Regions from separate parts of the Alteromonas sp. KS69 genome, predicted to be linked through region 1. Evidence: predicted binding sites of a transcription regulator. Region 1 holds the regulator's gene; each other region holds the start of a gene.
What was found. The regulator FNR, encoded in region 1, switches genes on or off when oxygen is low (the NO sensors DNR and NnrR bind a similar motif). The targets are predictions, from matches to a motif close to TTGATCTAGATCAA.
Positions count from the first base shown of each region.

Region 2: C7Y69_RS02960 (GbsR/MarR family transcriptional regulator) is a predicted target of FNR. The motif match lies at 4,814-4,827, and genes of this name have one in related genera.
Region 3: ccoG (cytochrome c oxidase accessory protein CcoG) is a predicted target of FNR. The motif match lies at 1,522-1,535, and genes of this name have one in related genera.

Region 1 is NZ_PYHU01000033.1:11,580-18,228, forward strand. Features, by position in the region: gene C7Y69_RS15635 (patatin-like phospholipase family protein) at 1-138, opposite strand, end outside; gene ttcA (tRNA 2-thiocytidine(32) synthetase TtcA) at 139-1,080, opposite strand; gene uspE (universal stress protein UspE) at 1,285-2,208, opposite strand; gene fnr (fumarate/nitrate reduction transcriptional regulator Fnr) at 2,306-3,046, opposite strand; gene C7Y69_RS15655 (sulfite exporter TauE/SafE family protein) at 3,097-3,756, opposite strand; gene ccoS (cbb3-type cytochrome oxidase assembly protein CcoS) at 3,743-3,958, opposite strand; gene C7Y69_RS15665 (heavy metal translocating P-type ATPase) at 3,960-6,362, opposite strand; gene C7Y69_RS15670 (FixH family protein) at 6,362-6,649, opposite strand, start outside.
Region 2 is NZ_PYHU01000004.1:91,845-98,493, reverse strand. Features, by position in the region: gene C7Y69_RS02980 (hypothetical protein) at 1-831, shown strand, start outside; gene C7Y69_RS02975 (M28 family metallopeptidase) at 988-2,370, shown strand; gene C7Y69_RS02970 (substrate-binding periplasmic protein) at 2,437-3,411, shown strand; gene C7Y69_RS02965 (energy transducer TonB) at 3,572-4,606, opposite strand; gene C7Y69_RS02960 (GbsR/MarR family transcriptional regulator) at 4,877-5,434, shown strand; gene C7Y69_RS02955 (cytochrome ubiquinol oxidase subunit I) at 5,446-6,649, shown strand, end outside.
Region 3 is NZ_PYHU01000010.1:51,528-58,176, forward strand. Features, by position in the region: gene C7Y69_RS08735 (serine/threonine protein kinase) at 1-24, opposite strand, end outside; gene ccoG (cytochrome c oxidase accessory protein CcoG) at 21-1,454, opposite strand; gene C7Y69_RS08745 (hypothetical protein) at 1,776-2,141, shown strand; gene C7Y69_RS08750 (DUF3016 domain-containing protein) at 2,427-2,960, shown strand; gene C7Y69_RS08755 (acyl-CoA dehydrogenase family protein) at 3,049-4,809, opposite strand; gene C7Y69_RS08760 (SDR family NAD(P)-dependent oxidoreductase) at 5,055-5,804, shown strand; gene C7Y69_RS08765 (amidohydrolase family protein) at 5,801-6,649, shown strand, end outside.

The sequences.
Region 1 (6,649 bases):
AGCGGCACCAACATAGGCACCAATAGAGCAACCTGCCACCACGTCAATTTTAATACCCAGCTTTTCTAATGCTTGAATAATACCAATGTGGGTCCAACCTCTTGCGGCACCCGCACCTAATGCTAGACCAATTTTCATTTAGTTTGATTCCATCAAATTGATAACGTGAACCGTGTCGTCAGTAGGCTCACTGGGTGACTCGAAGCTGGGCGGATCGAAACCAATATCACCATCTTCAACCGGCCCGTTCTGTGTAGAGATGCCTTTAAAGTCGTGCAAATTCTTGTCGACCAAATGTGACGGCGCTACATTTTGAAGCGCACTAAACATTGACTCAATACGCCCAGGGAAACGGCGATCCCAATCTTGTAGCATGGCCTTTACGTTCTGACGCTGCAAATTTTCTTGAGACCCGCACAAGTTGCAAGGAATAATAGGAAATTCTACGGCATCAGAATAACGCTGAATGTCTTTTTCAGTACAATAAGCAAGGGGCCTTATGACAATGTGCTCACCATTATCGCTAACCAGCTTTGGTGGCATTGATTTAAGCTTACCGCCATGGAACATGTTTAAAAAGAACGTTTCTAGCATGTCGTCACGATGATGGCCAAGGGCAATTTTAGTGGCGCCTAGCTTTTTGGCCGTGCTGTATAAAATACCGCGACGTAATCGAGAACAAAGTGAGCACGTGGTTTTACCTTCAGGCACTTTGTCCATAACAATAGAGTAGGTGTCTTCTTCTACAATTTTGTACTCTACACCTACACTTTCAAGGTATTCAGGAAGTACGTGCTCTGGAAATCCTGGCTGCTTTTGATCAAGGTTAACCGCAATAATGTCAAAATGAATTGGCGCAATGCGCTTTAAAAACATAAGAATATCAAGCATAGCGTAACTGTCTTTGCCGCCAGATAAGCACACCATGACTTTATCGTTGTTTTCAATCATGCCGAAATCAGCAATCGCTTTGCCTACATTTCGACGAAGTCGCTTTTGTAGCTTATTAAAGCTGTATTTTTGTTTGTTTTGAGACGCGGTTAACGGAGCGTCCGCACGGTTTGTGCCTGCACTGTTCATATCAATAGCTTTGTTACTGCGAAAAAAACCATTATACAGTAATCAAGTAAAATTGAATGTGCGAGGTGAAGATTTTTTGTATCGTGTTAGCACTGACTGCTAACAAATGCCAATAGCGCTTAAGGCTATAGTCCGATAGCGCTTAAGGCTATATAACGTTTGCTAGCAAACAGTGCCGACAGGCTGTTTATGAACCTGTCTGAATTACCGTGAAAGGGGCGAAATAAAGCCGTCTGGTTTTATTGCCAGTACATCACACACAAGTTCATCAATAACATGTTCTGCGGTGTTACCTATGAGAGCCGCAGAAATACCTATTCTGCCAACCGTACCTATGATAACAAGTTCAGCGTCTATATCTTTGGCTATCTTTGGAATGACTTTTTCAGGAAGGCCTTCCTTCACATAACAGCGCTTACTATCGATAGCATACTTCTCGCTGTGTGTGTTCATCTCAAGTTCGTGATGATGCTTTACCGCGTTGTTGTATGTGTCTGGGTCAAACTCAGGAACTTCAATAGCAATATTTAGCGGCGTAGCTGGGTAGCTGTTTACCAAATTTACGTTACCGCTGAGCAGCGCGGCATAATCGTTAGCAATCACCGTGATTTTGTCGTTAAGTAAGGCATGCTCGTCGTCTTCACTGCCTACATTTACCGCGGCAATAATTTCACCATTTTCAGGCCATTCATGATCTTTAACCAATAATACGGGGGAGGGACATTTTCTAAGTAGATGCCAGTCTGTAGGAGTAAAAATAACAGAAGCTAAATCGTCATGGCGCTTAGTTGCTTTTACCACTAAATCTATACTGTTGTCGATGACATAATGCACCACAGCTTCAAAGGCACGGTTGTTCCATTCCACAACTATATCTGTTTTAGAAAAACCTAAGTCGTCTAAAGTTTTTTTCAACCATCCAGCATGTTCTTTAGTGACCGCATCACGCATGGCTTCACGATCATCAGGGCTAAGCATGGTTGTCATATCGTAAGATAAGTCGTAAACCACCAGCATGGCGGTGACAGAGGCACCTGTCTTTTTGGCAAGTTCATATGCACGGCTAAGCGCAGGTTGGGTTTCTCTATCGGCTTCAATAACCGCTAAAATACGCTCATACTTAATCATAACCCCTCCAAACATAGTCAGAATTTTGGTTGCTACAATTTAAGTGTAATACCTATTTGCTATTACGTAACTTGTTTTAGATCAAAAGCTTTGAAGATTAGCTATTACAGGCGATATTAGGTGCAACCACAGACGTTAAACGTTGTGACATCTCATCAAAATCTAAAATAGTGATGAGTTTACCGTCCACTTGGATAATATTTTCTTTTTGAAAACGGCTTAACAGGCGGCTAATGGTCTCAATAGTTAGACCAAGATAGTTCCCAATTTCATTTCGAGTCATGGTTAGGTGAAATTCTTTATTTGAAAATCCACGTTCTTCGAAACGTTGAGAAAGCTGAGAGAGGAAATACAATAGACGTTCTTCCGCTGAGCGTTTATTAAGCAACATCATGAGATCATGATCTTGTTTAATTTCCGCACTCATAAAACTCATTATTTGATGTCTTAACTTAGGAAATTGAACCGACATTTCATCAAGCGTTTCATACGGTAATTCGCACACCATGGCGGTTTCTAATGCCTGAGCATAACTTTGGTGCTTATTTTCCCGTAAGGCATCGAAGCCGATAATATCGCCAGGGAAGTGAAAACCTGTAATCTGCTCTTCACCATCTGAATTGGTGACGAAAGACTTAAAAGAGCCCGTGCGTACTGCGTAAAGAGAGTTGAATTTATCTCCCGACTTTACCAGCAAATCACTCTTGTGAAGGGGTTTCTTTCGCTCAATAATATCATCTAAAGATTCAATCTCAGTCTTGTTTAGCGCAACGGGCAAACACAAGTGGCTGAAACTGCAATTTTGACAATGAATTGAGAATTGGCTTCCTTTGCTCATAGGTTCAAACTATAAATAGGGTCGACTTAATATTAATCTTACTCTTTTGTTTATGAAATTGCTGCATAAATTAAAAAGAGAGCGTAAATAGCCACTATTACGGAAAAGCATTGTCTTACCACGGGGTGCCTAAAACCAGCTATTAGGTACTGGCTACCTGCGCTTGCAGCTAACAAAGTGGGCAGAGTACCTAACCCAAAAAATAACATGATGGCAGCGCCGTCAACGGCCGACCCCGATGCTAATGACCACGTTAACGTGGAATAGACCAACCCGCAGGGTAGCCAGCCCCATATAAAACCATAGGGTAGTGCATAAACCGGGCTTTTGAATGGAAGAAATCGTTTAGATATTGGCTGAATAGCTTTAAATAAGCCGCGTCCCATAGCTTCAATATAATTCAAGCCTTGCCACCACTTTCCCAAATAACACGCTAATAGCAGCAGCATAACGCCACTAATCAAAGATAAAACGGGTTTAGCAATAGGCACAAACTCGGTGGCCATTTGGCCGACAGCGCCTGTAATAGCGCCGGCTAATGTGTAGCTGAGGATACGGCCAAAATTATAGGCAAGGGTGTAGGGTAATGCCGGTTCATTACTTGGCGTTACTGTGCGTAGTGCGGCAACAATACCACCGCACATACCCACACAATGCACGCCGCCAGCAATTCCAATGAAAAAAGCAGAGAATATATTAATCTCTGTCATCTGTTTCTTTGCGTTGTTGTAACTGCTTTCGCTGCTCGGCTAGCTTCTTTTCATCACCTGATAAATCATCATCAAACAAAATGCTGTAGCCCTGTCTATCAAGATCTTCAAACTGATTGGTTTTTACCGCCCAGAAAAAGATAACCAGTGCCAGCGCAACAATAATAATAGCGATGGGAATTAAGACGTAAATGATACTCATATTATTTACTTAATAACCTCGTTGAATTGGTGACCACAATAATACTACTCAGTGACATGCCAACCACGGCCATCCAGGGAGAGAGTAACCCCGACACTGCAAAGGGTAGAATGATAATATTGTAACCTACTGACCATGCAATATTTTGCTGAATTTTACGTTTTGCCTGTTTCGCCACAGAAAATAAGGTTGGCACCGATAGCAAGCTGTCTCCTAGCAAAATAACATCGGCGGCTGTTTTGGCCACATCTGTGGCGTTTCCTACCGCAACCGCCACATCTGCGCTAGCAAGAACAGGGGCATCGTTTATACCGTCGCCCATCATCATGACTTTGCGACCTTGCTTTTGCAAAGTATGCACCTGTGAATATTTTTGCTCCGGTGATAAGCCACCCTTTGCTAAGTTGATTGGTAAACTAGCAGTAAGTGCATCAACGTTTTTCTGTGTGTCGCCACTTAGCACCACTAATTGATGTTCATTCAGTGCGGTGAGTGTCGCTAAGGCATCTTGCCGCAAGCTATCATTTACGCAGAACGCGGCCATTAATACACCGTCGGCACACAAAAACACATTTGCCGGTATATCTACCTTTGAGGTGGTTGATAAATTACAAAATACGGCTGAACCCATAGTAAAAACGACGTTGTCTATCTCACCACTAATGCCGCCACCTGGTGTAACGGTAAATCCGTTCATGGTATTAGGCAGGGTTCTATGTTTTGACTTAACATTATCGTTGTCGAAGGCACGGGCAATAGGGTGCTCAGAACGAGACTCTAACAATGTAGTTAGCGCCATTACCTGCACTGGATCTACCCCTTTAGCAAACCAGCGCTGTTGCAATGAGAACTTACCTTCGGTCAGTGTGCCGGTTTTATCAAGGGCAATGGTATCAATATCGTTAAGTTGCTCTAAGGCGTCAGCGCGCTTTAACAAAATGCCCTGACGATTCAGCTTCGCCATAGCGCAGGTTAACGCTGAAGGTGTGGCTAAGCCTAGCGCACAAGGGCAGGTTGCCACTAATACAGAGATGGTGATCCAAAAAGCATCTTCACTGCCCACAAACGACCAATAACTGTACGTTAAAGCCGATATCAGCAATACCGAGAACACAAAGTAACGGGAAAAGTTATCGGCAATCTGCGCAGCTTTTGGCTTGCTTGCCATGGCGCTAGCTTGTAAACGCACGATTTGATTGACCAAGGCATGCTTTAAGCTTTGGGTCACTTTAACCGTTAGTGTGCCATCTTGGTTTACTGTACCGCCGTAAACTACATGGCTGGCCGATTTACTGACGGGGTTAAATTCTCCCGTTAACATAGACTCATCAACCGCAGCGGTACCGTCTAGCACAATACCATCGACAGGGATGGTCTCACCGGGCTTCACTAGTACTACATCATTGGGCGCTAATTGCTTTGCAAGGATCTGAACGATACTGCCATCACCTTCAATTTTAGCCGCTGAAACCGGAATATATTGCATCATATTGGCTGAAATTTGCGCCGCACGGTGCCTGCTTCTATGTTCAAGGAATCGGCTCAACAGCAGTAGAAAGATAAACATGCATATGGATTCAAAATACACTTCACCTTGCTCAAGCAAAGTGGAACGTAAACCCGCAAAGTAGGTGCCAAATACCGCGAGGGTGACAGGCACATCCATATTCACGGTTTTTGCGCTTATTGCCTTCAAAGCACCTAAATAGAACGCGCTTCCTGAATAAAGTACTACGGGGGTGGTAAGGGTGAGTGCAACCCAATAAAAGTATTGACGGGTTTCTTGTTCAATGGCACCAAACCAATCGAAGTAAAGCCCAGCCATTAGCATCATCACCTGCATGGTCATGATGCCTGCCAAGCCTAACTTTTTAATAAACGATTTTTGCTCGCGTTTATAACTCGCTTCATGTTCATCTGGGTGAAACGGTGAGCCAACATACCCTATGCGTTTTAGTGTGGTGAGTATCTGGCTAAGTTTAATAACATCGGGTTCCCAGGTTATTAGTGCGCGACGCTCTTGAACGTTTACGGCGACTTGCGCAATACCTGATACTTTTGAAAGCTGCTTTTCAATCAGCCAACCGCACGCTGCACACGTTATGCCTTCAAGGGTTAGCTGTATTTGCTTGTGCTGTCCTTCGTCAAAAACAAACTCTTCTTGAAGGGCTGGGTCGTCATAAACGTTAAGCGCAGAAAGGCTTTCTAAGATACCATCGTCTGACTTTTGGGCTGGCTCAGTACGAAACTGATAATAATCTTCTAAGCCATTATCAACGATGGCTTGAGCAACAGCTTGGCAACCAGGGCAGCAGAGCTGCCTGGTTTCCCCTAATATTACTGCTTCATATTTGTGTGTTGCATCGTTAGGTAACGCGCAATGGTAACAAAGGTTTTCGCTCATTACGGATTAAACTTGATGGCGCCAGAGTAGGGAAGTTGCAACGTATTTTGTACTTTCCAACTGTCGTCTACAGGAGAAAGCGAGACTTGCCATTTACCGGTTAAGTCCTTTTCGACAAAACCACGGTAAATACCATTAGCATCACGACTTAATAATACACTTGCATCACGCTCTTCGATGGTCACATGATAAAAATTCAATTTAAGGGCGTTTCCTTCTTGAGGAATACCTGAATGGAATTTTACTGCAATACTGCCATCAGTAATGGTTAACTCTGTTGTTATGTT
Region 2 (6,649 bases), on a different contig from region 1:
GACGACGTGGCTGAAGCGGAAGTGTGTAGAGCGGTTGATGGCGAATGGCCTAGTTTAGCAGTCGTTATTTCAACTCCCATTAACGGCCAGCCGTACCAAGAAATAGAGGTGTACAGCACCGAGATATCTGATTATGACGTTGATAGCACGAATAATATTTCACTATCAGATGCACACCTTAATACGAACGTTCCTTATTTAGTCACCAATACCCCTGTATTTACTGAAAGCAATTACCGCGTATCAAGTTCTAGCCAGATTGAAGATTTACACTCTTTTGGTTTTTACACAGGCGCTGACTCACTCGCCTTTTTACCGCAAAGTTTACCTATTTACAGCGAAAGCGAAAACTTGGAAACCTATCTTACATTTCAAGAAACAACCTATGATGAGATACTTTTTGATGACATAGAAGGTTTCGTTTGGATGGACATGGTGTCTGGTGTTTCGGTCGATTCAGATTATGCAGGCGTCGTCGATTTTACCGTGATGGAACCAACCCCATTCCTTGAAGCCGCTCAAGATATGCTTTCAGGCGACGATTATGATTTCTCCAATACCGGTGCCGACAATGTTTACCTGTATTTCAGTTCAGATGGTGAATTTTCTTTCAGCTTGACCACTCCCGCTCAAGGTTCAATGAGCATTCTTGATACGCTGAATTTTGATGATGTTGTTTTACCTTTCGAACTAGATTTAGACATAACACAGGAAATAGAGTCAGGGTTCTTGTATCTGCGAGCGGAAGACGTACTAAATACAACTGATTATCTTGAATCTTTATCTGATTGGAGTAATTCTTCATTTGGTGCCCTTTATATAGCAAGATAGTTAGCAACTTGCTTTCACCTTTGTCAATAGCCTCTTTTTGAAGAGGCTATTCTTAATACACCTTTTAATTCGACCATTAACTTCTCCACACGTTAACCCCATTTGTTGCTTTCTTTCGTATCCAGTATGGTTATAAAAAAAGAGATGGAGAAAACAATGATAAAAAGCATTCCTACATTCGTAAAAATTTCAGCGTTAGCAGTATTACCACTTTCCTTGACCTTTACAGCGCAAGCGCAAAATGAACAACAACAAGCCTTGTACAAAATAGCCGAAGACATTTCCCCCAAGCGCATTGAAAGCGATATCACCACCCTTGTGAATTTTGGAACCCGACATACCTTATCGGAAACCGAATCAGATACCCGAGGCATAGGGGCCGCAAGGCGCTGGATTAAGTCTGAGTTTGAAAAGATATCAGCCGAATGTGGTGGTTGCTTAGACGTGTATTTTCAGTCTGAAACCATTAGCGGTGAAAAACGTATACCCGACCCTGTCGAGGTAGTAAGCGTTATTGCTATTCAACGCGGCAGTACCGATCCAGAACGTTACGTGATGATGTCTGGTGATATAGATTCTCGCGTATCTGATGTGATGGATTTCACATCAGACTCACCTGGCGCAAACGATAATGCATCGGGCGTAGCTGGAACACTGGAAGCCGCACGCATACTATCGAAATATAAATTTAACGGTAGCATTGTGTACGCCGCACTAGCAGGGGAAGAACAAGGCCTGTTTGGTGGGCGTATTATGGCAAACCAAGTTCAAAAAGATGGCTGGCGGTTAAAAGCAGTATTGAACAACGACATGATTGGCAATATAGAGGGCGTTAATGGGGTTATCAACAACACCACGGCGCGCATATTTGCTGAAGGCACTCGCGTAACCGAAACCACAGATGAAGCTCGCACCCGCCGCTTCACAGGTGGAGAAGTCGATTCACCAAGCAGAAACTTAGCAAGATACATTGATAACATTGCCGACCAATACATTGAGAATCTAGATACCATGGTCATTTATCGATTAGATCGCTTTGGTCGTGGCGGGCACCATCGCCCCTTCAACGATTTAGGTTTCCCCGGTATTCGTATTATGGAAACCAATGAAAACTACACTCGCCAGCATCAGGATCTTCGAGAAGAAGATGGTATCAAGTATGGCGATACCTTAGACGGTGTGAATTTTGATTACGCAGCCAAGCTAACGGGTTTAAACGCAGTATCGCTAGCGGCTATGGCTTGGGCGCCCAACCCGCCAGCTAACGTAAAAATTAAAGGCGCCGTTCAGCCTTCTACCACATTAATGTGGGATATAGCAGATACAGCGCAAAACCCTCAACTGTCGGGCTATAAAGTTTACTGGCGTCATACCGATGCACCGCAATGGGAATTTAGTAAGTTTGTTGGTAAGGTGAACGAAGCCACGTTAGAAAACGTAGTAATTGACAACTACTTTTTCGGGGTTGCCAGTGTGAACAACGATGGCATTGAAAGCCCAGTTGTATTCCCAGGCGCTGCAGGCAGTTTTGGCCAGTAACGGTTATACTGTTGATAGGTAATAGCGCCTATAGATAATAATAATGTTGTTTTGGAGATGTCGCCCGTGTTGGTGAGAGTCATCGCTTTATTAAGTTTTATCACCGTGGTGGCGCCGTTAAAGGCAAACAGTGTCACACTTGCCGCAGCGCCATTTGAAACTTACGTAAGCGATGAGGGCGAACCTTCAAGACTCACGTCTATCGTTGAAGCGGCGTTCTCGCGAATGCAAACCGACCTGGAGCTTCAGGTTATGCGCGATGCTTTCTTAGGTAGCGCAGTACGTTCTGGTAAGGTGGATGGCGAGTTCGCCTATATAGATTTAGGTGAAAGAAAAGACACGGTTACCCTTTCAGCCCCCTACCTTCCCATCTATTTATATGCCACGGGTAAAAAATACGATGTTGAAGAGATTAAGCTGATACCGCATTTAAAAGACAGCCGCGTAGCGATAGAAAACCGCTTTGCTAATACGCCAAAGTTCCGCATGCTAAAAGAAATCAAGTGGTCACGTAATCCCAGCACGTACGACGCTTTTAAGCAGCTAGCCGATGACAGAGCGCCGTATTTAATTACTACCCACTTGTTGATTGAAGAGTTTAATTTACTTCTTGATAAAGACGGTGAAGAGCTTTTACACGTATCTTCAGCATCGTTGATGAACGCTGGTTTTTCCTTGGCACTTGGCACAAGTACGCCTAACGCTAAGGCCACTATTGAAGCGTTTGAACAAACCATTCAGGTCATGCAACAAGATGGCAGTTACAATAAAATTCTGGGGCTACCTTGGCTATCCAAAGACATTAACAACGACGGTATCGCCGACTATATTGGTGAAACTAGTGTGAGCCTTGTACCCACAGATACACTTACCGCCTACCCACTCGATAAATCGTTACCTGGTGATAGCAGTATTTACGTTATTGATGGTGTTATCGTTGAAACGAAAGCTGAAGCGATGGCTATGCTTGATGGCGTTAAGGCCGAGCGAGAAAGTTTGCTCGACCCTGATGTTTATAAAACCATGATTAGACGCTGGTAGTTATTTAACTGCGCTTTTTATTGCGCTTTTTATTGCGCTTTTTATTGCGCTTTTTATTGCGCTTTTTAGGAGCAGATTTTAGCAGTGCCTTTTGCTAGCACTGTAGAAGAGCGCCCTTATAGTCAATCATTTTGCGAAACCGCTCTCGCTTTCTTAATTTTCAACTAGTGATTTCAAGAATATCAAATGTTGAGCCAGCATCCCCTCTGATTAACAAAATACAATCGGAAGTTTGCGCCGGAAACTCTATTTTGTTCTCCCAACCTTCTATATATTTTTGTTGATAATCGTTGCATCTAAGCTCCACTGAATCAACATTCCCTTGAGAAACTTCAACTTTAAATGTTGAGGGATCATACGTTTGAGACCACGCGCCTAAATGACTCAGCTGACCTTTAGTGACGTTTGCTGACCCAGTCGCTTTAGCAGCCTTCAGTGCATCTGCAAATTGTTGATAGGTTTCTTCAGATAAATTAAGGCCATTAACACTTCCCATTCGCGAAAGGGTTTCGGCGGCACCATTAAAATTGCCGAAATAAAGCTGTGACTGAAAAAGATTCACCGTCGACTTAGCCAATATTGCTATAGGCAAGTGTTCGTATAAATCTACTGTAATTTGGGATTGGCGCATATATTCTAAAAAATTTTCATTTTTATAATAATAGATAGACTTTAACCACGCAGCCAAAGCATGTTCGTTTAAATTTTTAGTATGGTCTTCTACCAAATTGTCTATGGATTTTTTTATGTTAAGCATATCTGCGGTAGGGCTAGAAAGCGCATCTATGGTAGCTTGGTATTCTTTTGCAAAGGCAGGCGTCACGCTACCTTCGCTATGGCCAGCCTCTGAGTATGTGTGTTTAACAAACAGAGTTTGAGCACTTGCTACTGGCTTATTGTTAACGAGCGCAGGAGAATATTGAAGGTTTCTTATGTATTTAGTGACTTTTTTGACATATCTGTCTTTGCCTGAATAATCAAAAACAACGATATCTTTCGTTGTGCCGTCTTTGTCTATTATAAATGAAACTCTTGTCCAACCTTCCATGCCTCCGCGCGAGGTAAAGGTCTCTTCCACTTTATTAGCATTTTTTATTATTTTGGCGGCTTTAACTTCTTTGCTGTTACCATTGGCAAAAGAGAAGCTGCTGGACACGATCAATAACACGCATAATAGCGCAGAAAATATTTTCACAATTTATCCCTAATTTTTAGCGTGTTAAAAGTAATAAACCTCAACATCGCGTTTCCTGTTTAATTCTATATTGTTTATAGCACCTATCTTTTAAACTTAACAATAAATCGAAACGTCACGAGACAACTTATCAACGAACATAAGATTCACCATGCCCATTTATGTCGTTTTCGAGTTCCTCCTAACATAATTTTCATCTGATACTTGTTGATCTCAATCAAACTTCGGCATAAACTTTCAGTAATTTCTGAAAGTTCAGCAGGTATAGACATGAAAATGACACCACTTATTACTTCCGCGGTTATGCATTTCGGCGAAATGGGCAGTCGTTGGGGCTTTAACCGTACTGTGGGCCAAATTTTGGCGCTGATTGTACTTGCTGATGAACCCATCTCAGCGCAAGAAATCGCCGACGCGCTAAATATATCTCGCGGCAACACCAGCATGGGATTAAAGGAGCTTCAGTCGTGGCGCTTGGTAAAACAGCACCTTGTCCCTGGCGAACGAAAAGAGTTCTTTATTGCAGGCGGTGACATTTGGACCCTAGCAAACCGCGTATTCGAAGAGCGCCGCAAACGCGAAATAGACCCTACCATGAGTTTATTGCGAGATTTATTACTCGATACGCCCGCCAACAAAACTGAAGCCAACGCACAAGATAAGCTGAATGAAATTCATGACTTATTAGAGTCGGTAACGGCATGGTCACAAGAGCTTCAAAACCTAGGCCCCGATAAACTTAACACCTTGATGAAACTCGGCTCGGGTGTTGGCCGTATGTTAGAACTGAAAGACAAAATTCTTCCGGGAAAAAATTCCGTTAATTAAGGAGACTATCTGTGGATGCGTTTTTGCTGTCTCGTTTACAATTTGCATTAAATATTAGTTTTCATATTCTGTTTCCTACTATCACCATGGCAATGGGATGGTTCCTTTTCTACTTCAAATTTCGCTCAAATGTAACCGGCCACCCTGTTTGGATGCGTATGTACCGCTTCTGGGTGCGCGTATTCGCACTAAGCTTTGCACTTGGTGTAGTAAGTGGCGTGACCATGTCTTTCCAATTTGGTACCAACTGGCCCGGCTTCATGGAGCGGGTGGGTAATGTGGCAGGCCCCCTATTGGGCTACGAAGTCCTTACTGCGTTTTTCTTAGAAGCCACCTTCCTTGGTATTATGCTGTTTGGTATTCGCCGAGTCCCTAATTGGTTACACACCCTTTCAACATTGATTGTGGCAGTGGGCACTACCATGTCAGCCTTTTGGATTTTGGCGCTTAACAGCTGGATGCAAACGCCTCAGGGGCATGAAGTTATAGATGGCGTTGTGTATGCGGTAAATTGGAGCGAAATTATTTTTAATCCTTCGTTCCCGTATCGCTTTGTACACATGATGCTAGCTTCGGGTTTGACGGCCAGTTTCTTAATTGCCGGTTTGTCGGCCTACCGTATGTTGAAAGGTGATGACAAGCTAGCGCCAAAGCTTGCTCTTAAAACCGCAACCTATACCGCGGCAGTGCTTATTCCTTTGCAGATTTTTGCAGGCGATATGCATGGATTAAATACCCTTGAGCATCAACCACAAAAAGTTGCCGCAATGGAAGGCTTGTGGGATACCACAGAGGGTGCGCCCTTACTGTTGTTTGCTATTCCCGACGAAGAAAGCAGAGAAAATCACTTCGAAATACCGGTACCCAACGGCGCGAGCCTAATTTTAACCCATAAAATGGATGGCAAAATTCAAGGCCTAAACGACTTTGAAGGCGAGCATCCGCCAGTAGCACCTGTATTCTTCGGGTTTCGGGTGATGGTAGGCATGGGCTTTTTAATGTTGGCGGTTTCGTGGCTTGGCAGTAGTTATTTACTTAGAGGGAAATCTTTCCCACTTTGGCTCAAGCGAGTATTCGCTGGCATGGCATTCAGCGGCTGGATTGCAACCTTAGCCGGTTGGTATGTGACTGAAATTGGGAGGCAGCCTTATCTCGTCAGTGGTGTTTTACGTACTCAAGAAGCGGTAACAACACTTCCTCCTGCGAATATCGCTT
Region 3 (6,649 bases), on a different contig from region 1:
TCCAGAAAACGAAAAGTCTTTCATCGATAAAGGAATTTGGTTGGCTCATTAACCGTAACGTTTTCACCTGAATCGGTGGTAGTGGTAACGGTGAATTGAATGTCTGTTACCACATCTTCCAGATTATACGGGTCAGTTGCAACCGAAATCGGTGTGCTATAAACCTCACCACCTTGCACTGTCACTTCTTTATTGCCAATAAAGGTGTATTCAGGCAGTCCTTGTACCGAAATGGTATAGGTATGAGTTTGCTGAGATTTGTTCAATACTTTAACGGTATAAACGTTCTCAATTAACCCTTCATTCGTTTCACGGTATAACGAGTTACGGTCGCGAATAATATCAATTTCAAGGGGTACTCGGGTCACAATGTCAGCAACCAATAACCCTGTCATGACAATAAGCACGATAAGGTAGCCAATCAGCTTAGGCCGTACGATATGTGTTTTACCCCCCGCAAGCTCTTCTTCCGACGTAAAGCTTATAAGCCCTTTGGGGTAACCCATTTTATCCATTACGCCGTTACAGGCATCTACGCACGCACCGCAGTTAATGCATTCATACTGCAAACCGTTTCGAATATCGATGCCGGTGGGGCAAACCTGCACACAGAGGTTACAGTCAATACAGTCGCCCAAGCCTTTTTCATGTACCTGTTCATGGCTTAGTTTACGAGGGCGAGGGCCTCGCTGTTCGCCTCGTTTGGCATCGTAAGAGACGGTAAAGGTGTCTTTGTCGAACATGGCCGATTGAAAACGGGCATAAGGGCAAATATGGGTACACATGATTTCTCGCATGTAACCCGCATTGGCATATGTGCACACTGCAAAAAAGATCACTGAAAACGCGGCCCAGAAACCTGTATTAAAGGTGAAAAAATCAATAAAGAGCGCGCCGATTGGGGTGAAATATCCCACAAAGGTGAGTGCGGTAAGTAAAGCAACCGCCACCCAAGCCGTATGTTTGAGGGTTTTGCGAATAAATTTATCCGCATCCATGTTTCGCGCGTCTAGCTTAATGCGTTTATTTCTAGGGCCTTCTATCTTCTCTTCAAACCAAGTGTAGATATATACCCAGGTAGTTTGAGGGCACATGAAGCCGCACCAGACCCTGCCTGCAAAGGTCGTCACGAAGAACAGCGCGAATGCGCCTACAATAAAAATGTAGGCAAGCAAGGTTAAATCTTGCGGCCATAACGTTAACCCAAAGATAGAAAAGCGCTGCTCTACAATATCGAGTAGCACTGCCTGCTGGCCATTAAATCTTATCCAAGGAATAGCGGCGAAGATGGCGAGAAAAAACAAACCGAAAAAACGTCTGAATGTTTCAAGAGGGCCTTTAACCGCACGAACATAAATACGACTACGCGAGTCGTATCGCTTCCCTTCAGTGGTTGATGCGGGTTTGTGCACCTTTACTGGAGTAACGTTTTTAACCGGAATTTGTTCGTTCATTTTTTCAAAACCTTAGCCAACTTCTTGTATTGCGCGGCGCATTATAACAGGTGAAAATTCAGCGTGTTTAACATAGATCAATGATAGAGCTAATGATCATCTTTATTTATCTTTCAGTCAATACTGAAAGTTCAGAAATTATATTTTATCAATCTATCTTTACTTAATGCTAGTTGACTACTATGACGATAATAGTTTTTAATACCGAATGAAAATTATACAAGTAATTATCCTTTTGATTTTTTTGACGAAAATGTTTGTTGAAAATAACTAACGATAGCTGCGTTGTTTGAATTAAGTATAGTAGTGGAATAATTTTAAATGCTTCGTTTCTTTGTAATCTGTGCCGAAATTGTATTATTGGTGATTGTGCTACGTTCGCCTTTTGTTCAATACTTTTTTTCAGATATACAAAGTACCGTCTCAGGTTGGTTTGTTTCTATTTCTGAGTTACCTGAACAAAGAGAGCTGGATGCGTTAAGAGATCAGGCGGCGGCGCAGCTTGCGCCTTTAAAAGAATTCGAAGCAAACTACCTTCGAAGAATTCTGGCAAGTCGTTCAACGGTCATGCGCTTTCATATCGCATATTGCGAAACCACCGATATAAACCCTAATTTTAGCCGCGGCAAGCGCCAGCAATTGTGCGCAATGATAGAGCAATCTAAGCTACTGGAGCCCGATAAATAGCTACTGGAGCCCGATAAATAATTACTGGAACCCGATAAATAATTGGCGTTAAAGGTATTGTTTCTTCCGTTGTGCCTTCTAATCCTTCCACTCTGTTACCGTGTATATAGATAAAGCCATTCACTTTACGTTCAGCTACCTGTGCTATTATTGAGCATATAGTTGTGATAAAAGTAGTAACATTGCTATAAGTTGAAGTCATGCTTCACTAAGCGCCGTTACCCGCTTACTCAGTTTTTTGTCGCTGACTAATACCGGGTTTTTAGAAACGAGGTAGGGGGTTACATGAAAATAGCTAAGTTAACGAGTGTATCTGCGCTCTTGCTCGCCAGTGTGGGTATGTCTGGTGTACTGCAAGCGGCACAGGTTGAAGTAACCTGGGAAGAACCAAAGTCTTACCGAGATGTTAAGCCTTCGAATGAATCTCGAACTCGCTTTAGAGAACGCACTTTTAAAGAGCTCGATGAGTTTTTTACTGAACTGGCAGAAAAGCTTCCTGACGATCAAAAACTGTCAATTACCGTCACTGACTTAGATTTAGCCGGTCAGGTGTGGCCAGCATCTTTTGTTGGTATGGGGCAGTCTGCTACGGATGTCAGGATCATTAAAGAAATAGATATTCCTAGAATGTCATTCTCATATGTACTTACAGGCGGTGACAGCACAGTGCTTAAAAGCGAAGAGGTTAAGATCAAAGATATGATGTTCATGAATACCGTTAATCGTAGGTTACCCAGCGATAATCTGGTTTACGAAAAGAACATGATTGAAGATTGGTTTAACGATACGTTTGCAGAAAGCCTTGTTGCTAATAAGTAGTTACGTTTAGCGACCAGCTGTTATTTGCTATACCAATATGAATAAAAAAACCGCCTAAACAGGCGGTTTTTTAGCTTTACCTGCTTGATTAAATGTAATCAAACTCACTGCCGGATACGGCTAACGTGCTTTCATAGCCTGCTGAATACGCTTGTTTGTGCGCATTGCGACGAGGCAATATACGTTGCATGTAGAAATCACGGGTTTTCTGCTTAGAAGAAGCTAGCACAGCATTATCTGTACTCGCCGCTTTATCTGCCATGCTGTACCAAAGCACACCAATTAGCGAGTAGGCAGAATAGGCTAAGTAATCTGCCGCCGCCGCCGCTGCTGTGGTGCTATCCATACCTAGGCAGTCAGCCGATGATGCGCGCCAATCGTCAAGTAAGCCTTGCGCCAGCCCTTTGTTTTCAGCATCACTAATATCAGCAACTAGCTCAGCAAACGCTTGGTAAGTGGCTTCCATCATTTGCCCGCCATCACGGGTTAATTTACGGCCAATTAAATCTAATGCCTGAATACCGTTGGTGCCTTCATACAACATGGCGATACGAACATCACGCATCAATTGCTCCATGCCCCATTCACGGATAAATCCATGGCCACCAAAAACTTGCACCCCAATGCTGGTAGTTTCAAGGCCCATATCTGTCATGTAGGCTTTGCAGATTGGCGTAAGAAACTGCAGCACTTTATCTGCATTTTCTTTTTCTTCGTCAGTGCCTAATTTTTCGATATCCATGAACTTTGCGTATAGCAAAGACAGCGCGCGGCTACCTTCAATTTGTGATTTTTGCGTAAGTAGCATACGGGCTACATCAGGCTGAAATACAATAGGATCGGCTTTGCCATCAGGATTTTGAACACCTTGAGGCGCACGAGATTGAACACGCTCACGGGCATATGTTAGCGCACCTTGGTAAGAAGCTTCAGCAGCGCCTAAACCTTGTAAACCGACTTGGAAACGTGCGTCATTCATCATGGTGAACATGCAGGCTAAGCCTTGGTTTTCTTCACCCACTAACCAGCCTGTCGCGTCGTCAAAGTTCATCACACAGGTTGGGCTCGCTTTAATACCCATCTTGTGTTCAATGCTGCCCACAGATAAAGAGTTTGCAGTGCTTGGCTCGTTATTTTCATCAAGCATTAGCTTAGGCACTAAAAACAAGCTAATGCCTTTTACGCCCTTAGGCGCATCGGGTAGGCGTGCAAGTACCAAGTGAATAACATTGCTGCTCCAGTCTTGATCGCCAGCAGTAATAAAGATTTTATTACCTGTTACTTTATAGCTTCCGTCACCTTGCGGTTCAGCCTTAGTGCTCAGTAAGCTAAGGTCGGTACCCGCATGAGGTTCGGTTAAGTTCATTGTACCTGTCCACTCACCGCTGATGAGTTTAGCGAGATACTTATCTTTCAATTCCTTGCTAGCATGTTTAGTGACCGCCAAAGTGGCACTTTCTGTCAGCATAGTTGTTAAACGCCAGCTTAGGTTTGCGGCATTTAGCATTTCATGTACAGGCACCGCCATGGTGTAGGGAAGTTCCTGTCCATCATATTCTGCCGTACCCAACATGGCGTTCCAGCCATTTGCTACGTACTCTTGATAAGCGTCGGCGAAGCCTTTCGGTGTGGTGACTTTCCCGTCTTCCAGCTTACAGCCTTCTTCATCACCTTCACGGTTTAATGGTGCTACAACATCAATGGCGAATTTAGCGCCTTGCGCAATAATTTCGTTGGCCAGTTCGCTATCAAAATCGCTGATACCCAATTTTTCATAGTGGGCATCTAGGCCTAACCAGTCCTTAAGTAAGAACTGAAAATCGGTAGTAGGGGCGTGGTACAGAGGCATAGAAGACTCCCTTTTCAAACAAGTGTTTTAATTTTGCCACATTATAGACACAAAAAGCATAGACAGAGTAGCCCGTTAAGGGAAAGTTAATGAAAAATAATATGGCTGTATTTGCACAACAACTGTTCAATGCCTTTAAATTTAAACCACAGGGGCATCATAATCTGTGGCAAAGCTTGCTTTTCAATAGCTCGCTGGCATCCTATAACTATAGTTAATTCCATGCATTAAGAAGTAGAGTACTCATGAACCACGGGCAATCAGTTTGTGTCGTTACCGGCGGAAGTTTAGGAATAGGGTTAGCGGTTTGTAATACCTTTAGTGAAAATGACTACCGAGTGATAAACCTGGATGTAAGAGATTTTGACGACACACCAACTAACGCTGAATGGGTGGCTTGTGATGTTAGCAACGTGGAACAAGTGCGACATGCTATCGATAATATTGCCGTAAAATATGGTCGTATAGATGCGTTGGTGTGTAATGCAGGTATGCACGTGTCGGCAACCATTGAAGACACCGATGAAGCACTACTCGATAAGATAATGAGCCTAAACATTAAAGGCGCGTATGGGGCAATTAAAGCGTCACTGCCTATCATGAAAGTTCAAAAAAGTGGGGCTATTGTGGTGATGGGATCCGATCAGTGTTTTGTCGGTAAGCAGAACTCTTTTGCCTATGGTTTAACAAAGTCTGCCTTAGCGTCTATGGCTAAAACCACGGCACTGGATTATGCCCCTTTTAATATTAGAGCTAACGCGGTATGCCCGGGTACGATTGAAACGCCCTTATTTCACCACGCCATAGATAAATATGTGGCAGCATCAGGGGCCGATAAAACCGCAGTTGTAGCCCAAGAGGCCGCTGAGCAACCAATTGGTCGTATTGGCCAGCCCGAAGATGTGTCTGAACTGGTGTATTTTCTTTGCAGTGAAAAAGCGACCTTCATTACCGGAAGCTTACACGCTGTCGACGGCGGTTATACCGCCAAGTGAATATCGTCGATGGTCATCTACATTTTTTTGCCCTTGAGGCGGGTGATTACCACTGGCTTAAGCCGCAAAGTCCGCCGTATTGGCGCGACAAGCAAGCCATTGCATCGTCATGTGATGAAAGAAGCTTAACACTTTCTAGCGGTCACACTCTTGCAGGCTACGTGCATGTTGAAGCAGGGTTCGACAATGAACGTCCTTGGCGTGAGATCCGGTATTTAGAACAACGAGCCCAACTGCCGTTTAAAAGCGTTGCCAGTATCGATTTGTGTAGTGAGCGGACCTTATCTGATATTCAAACATTGGCAGGGTTTTCTTCAGTAGCGGGGCTTCGCCATATATTAGATGAACAAGCTGGCTTTATATTAACCCACCCTAAAACAAAACATGCCCTTAAGCGTAGTAGCGAATATGGATTTTCATTCGATGCCCAACTGGATGTGGGTGACGGCAAGGCGGTAAGAGCGTTATTAAAGTTATTAGAGGCATTGCCCGCACTTTCAGTCATTATTAATCACGCAGGTTCAGCGCTGTTAGGCTCTGACGTTACGGCTACCTACCTTAAGCAGTGGCGAATTAATATGAAAGCACTCGCTCAGTGTTCTCGGGTGGCAGTAAAACTCTCAGGGTGGGAAATGCAATGCAGAGACTGGCATTGGCGCAGTGCGCAAAGTATTGTCGTGGAAACGGTAGCTATATTTGGCGTGTCGCGAGTAATGTTAGCAAGTAATTTTCCACTATCTAACTGGCGCCACAGTTATCAAGCGCTTTGGCTGCAATATGAAAAAATGCTGGCGCAGTTTACCCTTGAAGAAAAATGCAGCCTGTTGGCAAACAATACCGCCCGT